One region of the Desulfotomaculum defluvii genome, then DNA from elsewhere that is predicted to be linked to it. Evidence: riboswitches for the same ligand, from Rfam matches in the RefSeq annotation. Region 1 holds a riboswitch; the other holds the start of a gene.
The links. Region 1 has a riboswitch for thiamine pyrophosphate ahead of thiC (phosphomethylpyrimidine synthase ThiC). Riboswitches for the same ligand answer to the same signal wherever they lie in the genome.
Positions count from the first base shown of each region.

Region 2: linked by a shared signal. The riboswitch ahead of thiM (hydroxyethylthiazole kinase) and the one ahead of thiC (phosphomethylpyrimidine synthase ThiC) in region 1 are both predicted to bind thiamine pyrophosphate.

Region 1 covers NZ_BAAHYV010000001.1:120,297-122,758, forward strand. The annotation lists gene ACYQ03_RS00560 (AIR synthase family protein) at 1-474, opposite strand, end outside; TPP riboswitch at 541-637, opposite strand; TPP riboswitch at 791-889, shown strand; gene thiC (phosphomethylpyrimidine synthase ThiC) at 975-2,276, shown strand; gene ACYQ03_RS00570 (potassium channel family protein) at 2,456-2,462, shown strand, end outside.
Region 2 covers NZ_BAAHYV010000008.1:372,387-374,848, forward strand. The annotation lists gene ACYQ03_RS17200 (amino acid ABC transporter permease) at 1-114, shown strand, start outside; gene ACYQ03_RS17205 (amino acid ABC transporter ATP-binding protein) at 131-871, shown strand; TPP riboswitch at 935-1,044, shown strand; gene thiM (hydroxyethylthiazole kinase) at 1,031-1,939, shown strand; gene thiD (bifunctional hydroxymethylpyrimidine kinase/phosphomethylpyrimidine kinase) at 1,953-2,462, shown strand, end outside.

The DNA of each region.
Region 1 (2,462 bases):
GACTGCATCACCCACCCTGGCACCTGCCGGGGTTATATATTCTCGGCCCATGCCCCACACGGTGATACCTCCTATCGTTGGCACATTAACCGCACCATAGAAACCAGTATGCCCACCGACTATGGAAATCCCCAGATTTCTAGCAGTCTCACTGATGCTTCGCACCAAGCGAGCTATGTATTCTTCATTGGTATCGGGCGGAATAAGAAGGGAATAGGTCATAAACTGGGGCTTAATGCCCATCACTGCCACATCACTGGCCCCAATATGCACAGTAATCCAACCAAAATCCTCCGGTGATGTGGTGGGTCCGGGGAAAATGGGATCCTCGGCAATAGCCATAAACTGGTCCCCTATCTTTAGGATGGCCGCGTCCACGCCCATACTTGGCCCAACGACCACTTCTGGGGTCATTGCACCTGTTTCCGGCAGGATTGCTTTTTGGAAAAATTCATCATTTACCTTACCAATCATTTTTTTCACCCCTTATGATGTTTACAAAAAGTCAAAAAAATAAACACCCCTGCCCGGGGTGCCACAAATAGCGTAGTTGCATTTCCCTTCGCTGGTATTACCCAGAGCAGGTTCAATGGGTTGGTAATTACCTCTCAGCCTTCCGGCACCCCAAATGACTTCTCAATTTATTTTATTGACTTAACTAATCTAATTATATCACTGACTTTAGACAAGATAAAGCCAGAGATATATAGTAAAAAGGTTCTTTTAATGTTTTTATTTGTAAATTAATCTTTACAGATATACTTAAGTAAACTACAATTTTATTAAAATAATATTTGGCTAGGGGTGCCTAACGGCTGAGAGGAATATATTTCCAACCCTTGAACCTGATGTGGTTAGTACCACCGTAGGGAAGCTTTGTGATGCTCAATTGATAAGCTTACCTTTTCGGTAAGCTTTTTTATTGTGGTCTCAAAGCTTCTTCCTTTCACAATTTTAATGAAAGAAGGGAAAATATGAATTATACTACCCAAATGGATGCTGCTAAAAAAGGTTTGATTACAAATCAAATGCGTACAGTAGCTCAAAAGGAAAATATGGATCCAGAATGTTTACGTAGATTGGTGGTAGAGGGGAAAGTTGCTATTCCAGCAAATAAGAATCACACTAATCTTGATTGCGATGGTGTTGGACAGGGACTACGCACTAAGATTAATGTCAATCTAGGTGTTTCCAAAGACAGTTATGATATTGAGTTGGAATTGGAGAAAGCAAAAAAGGCAATAGAGCTAAAAACTAATGCTATTATGGATTTAAGCTGCTATGGTAAGACACAAGAATTCCGGCGTAAGCTTATTGAAGCATCACCAGTTATGATTGGTACCGTACCCATGTATGACGCAGTGGGCATGTTGAATAAAGATTTAAAAGATATCACCGTAGATGAATTCTTTTCAGTTGTCCAAAGGCATGCTGAAGATGGTGTGGATTTTATGACTATTCATTGTGGTATGAACAAAGCTACTGCAGAACGAGTGAAAAGAAACAAGAGACTGACAAACATTGTTTCCCGGGGCGGTTCACTACTTTTTGCCTGGATGGAACTTAATAATCAGGAAAATCCTTTTTATGAATACTATGATAGACTACTAGATATCTGTGAAAAGTACGATGTCACAATAAGTTTAGGCGATGCTTGTCGTCCTGGTTCCCTTAATGACTCCACTGATCCGGCGCAAATTGAAGAACTGATAACCCTGGGCGAGCTAACCAAGCGGGCCTGGGCAAGAAATGTCCAAGTGATGATAGAAGGTCCGGGGCATATGGCACTAAATGAGATCGCTGCCAATATGTTGTTGGAGAAAAAGTTATGCCACGGAGCACCCTTTTATGTACTTGGACCAATCGTAACGGATATTGCTCCTGGTTATGACCATATCACCAGTGCCATTGGTGGTGCAGTGGCCGCTGCAAATGGTGCTGATTTCCTCTGTTATGTAACCCCAGCCGAACATCTTCGTTTACCGAATCTGGATGATATGAAGGAAGGTATTATAGCAGCCCGGATTGCAGCCCATGCTGCTGATATTGCCAAAGGAATCCCCGGCGTACGCCAGTGGGATAATCAAATGAGTGCGGCCCGTGCTGATGTTGATTTTACCCGTATGATTTCTTTAGCCATTGACCCTGAAAAAGCAAGAAAGTACAGGGAAGAGTCCAAACCAGAGTGTGAAGATACTTGTACTATGTGCGGAAAGATGTGTCCCATGAAAAACATGAAGAAAATCTTAAATGGAGAAGACCTAAGCCTTATTTAACAGTAAAAACATATTAAACTATAAACTCCCCCTGTAAGAAAGAGATAATTCACCTTTGAATTATCTCTTTCTTACTCACAGACCTCATTGGCGACACGCCCTACTACTCATAAAATATTTATACAATCTTTACCACTTGCCTATATTTAGCAATGCTATACTACTTATGAGGTGCACCGATGAGTT
Region 2 (2,462 bases), on a different contig from region 1:
ATTTTACGTTACTTTGAAAAGAAATTAGATGGGCCAGATGATTACATTCTGTTAGGTAATCAAATGCAATTAGAAAGACCGGAAGACAAGCTGCGTAAAACACAAACTAGTTAGACGGAGGAGGGAGCATATGGAAAAAGTTATTGATATTCAACACTTAAGTAAATCCTTTGGAGCCCACGAAGTCTTAAAAGATATAGATTTTTCAGTTAGCAAAGGAGAGGTTGTCTGTATCATAGGTTCATCTGGCTCTGGTAAATCAACTCTTCTTCGTTGCATTAATTTGTTAGAAAAACCAAGTGGGGGCCAAATTATATATAAAGGGGAAAATATATTAGATGATAAGCATGATATTTATGCTTACCGCACCAATTTAGGTATGGTTTTTCAGCAATTTAACCTATTTAATAATCACAATGTTTTAAACAATTGTGTAGTCGGACAAATAAAAGTACTAAAACGTTCTCGGGCTGAAGCAGAAAAAATAGCTATGAAATATTTAAAAGTTGTTGGCATGGATCAATATATTAACGCAAAACCAAGACAATTATCAGGTGGTCAAAAACAACGGGTGGCTATTGCTCGAGCACTTTCTATGGAACCAGATGTGATGTTGTTTGATGAACCAACATCAGCCCTTGACCCAGAGATGGTAGGAGAAGTCCTCAAAGTTATGAAGGAACTAGCTGAATCTGGTCTTACCATGTTAATCGTAACTCACGAAATGGGATTTGCAAAAGAGGTATCTGACCGTGTAGTATTTATGGATAAAGGAGTTATTGCAGAAGAAGGAAGTCCGGAGCAAATTTTTAATAATCCAGTACAAGAACGCACCAGAGAATTTTTAAAACGAACCTTAACTCAGATTTGATCAAAATACTTTGTTGTTATAGAACTATTGCCAGTGGCTTGATTGATTGGTATACTTTAAAAAATATATAAATCCGGGAGCTTGTGGAAGCACGCTGAGAGTACGACTAAACCGTCGTTGACCGGTTGAACCTGTTGGATAATGCCAGCGTAGGGAGTGATGAGAAAAGTATGGGCACTTTGCTTACGCATTGTGCTCTTTTTTATGTCACTTTCAGGAAGTACTAAAATCGTAGAAGGGAAGGGAATGTATCGTATGAATCTACAAAACATTGCCATTACATTGCAAAAGGTGAGGCAGGTAAACCCTCTGATACACAATATTACTAATGTTGTGGTAACTAATTTTACTGCCAACGGACTATTGGCCTTAGGCGCCTCACCGGTGATGGCCTATGCAGTGGAGGAAGTGGCCGATATGGCTAGCATTGCGGGAGCCCTAGTTCTCAATATTGGGACTTTAAATGAAAAAGAGATCGAAGCGATGCTTCAGGCGGGTAAATCGGCAAATCAGCATAACGTTCCAGTTGTGTTTGATCCGGTTGGGGCAGGAGCCACTGCTTACCGAACTGCAACAGCACGAAGGATTGTAAAAGAAGTCAAGGTATCTGTACTAAGGGGAAACGCTGGGGAAGTGGCCAATGTTATTGGCGAAAACTGGGACGTCAGAGGTGTTGATGCGGGTCAAGCCAAGGGAGATGTAGTTTATCTAGCTCAAAGCGCCGCCAAACAGCTGGATACAGTGGTAGTGGTAACGGGTAAAGAAGATGTAATCACCGACGGTCAAAGGACCTATGTGGTCAACAACGGGGATGCCCTATTAACTAGGGTAACGGGAACTGGCTGTTTACTTTCCTCAGTTATTGGAGCCTTTTGTGCAGTGGAGCAGGAACTGCTTTTGGCATCGACGGCTGCACTGGTGAGCTATGGGGTGGCAGCAGAAATTGCCGCCACTCTTAAAGGACAGGAAGGACCAGGTAGTTTCCAAATTGAATTCCTAAATCAATTGGCCAAAGTATCTAATGAGGAAATTATTAAATATGGTTCTGTAATAACTAATTTGAAGTAAAAGAGGAACGACTATGAACAAAACATTTAAGGCATTGACCATTGCTGGTTCGGACAGTGGTGGTGGTGCCGGTATCCAAGCAGATTTAAAAACATTTCAGGAACTAGGGGTCTATGGTATGTCTGCCCTTACAGCCATTACTGCACAAAACACTCTGGGTGTACAAGGGGTCTATCCTTTGCCAATAGAGGCTGTGCAGCAACAAATCCGGTCCATCGGTGAAGATATGGGGACAGATGTTGTCAAAACCGGTATGCTTTTCAGTAGTGAAATCATTCAAGTGGTGGCTGAACAAATAAAACATTATCAATGGCAAAATGTTGTGGTGGATCCCGTTATGATCGCCAAGGGTGGTGCATCTTTGCTGCAAAGTCAGGCGGTAGTTGCATTAAAAAAATACCTATTGCCATTGGCAACCATCATCACGCCCAATATTCCAGAGGCTGAGGTATTAACAGGAATGACCATAATAACCTTGGAGGATCGGCAGGAAGCTGCCAAACACCTGCAGCATCTGGGTGCT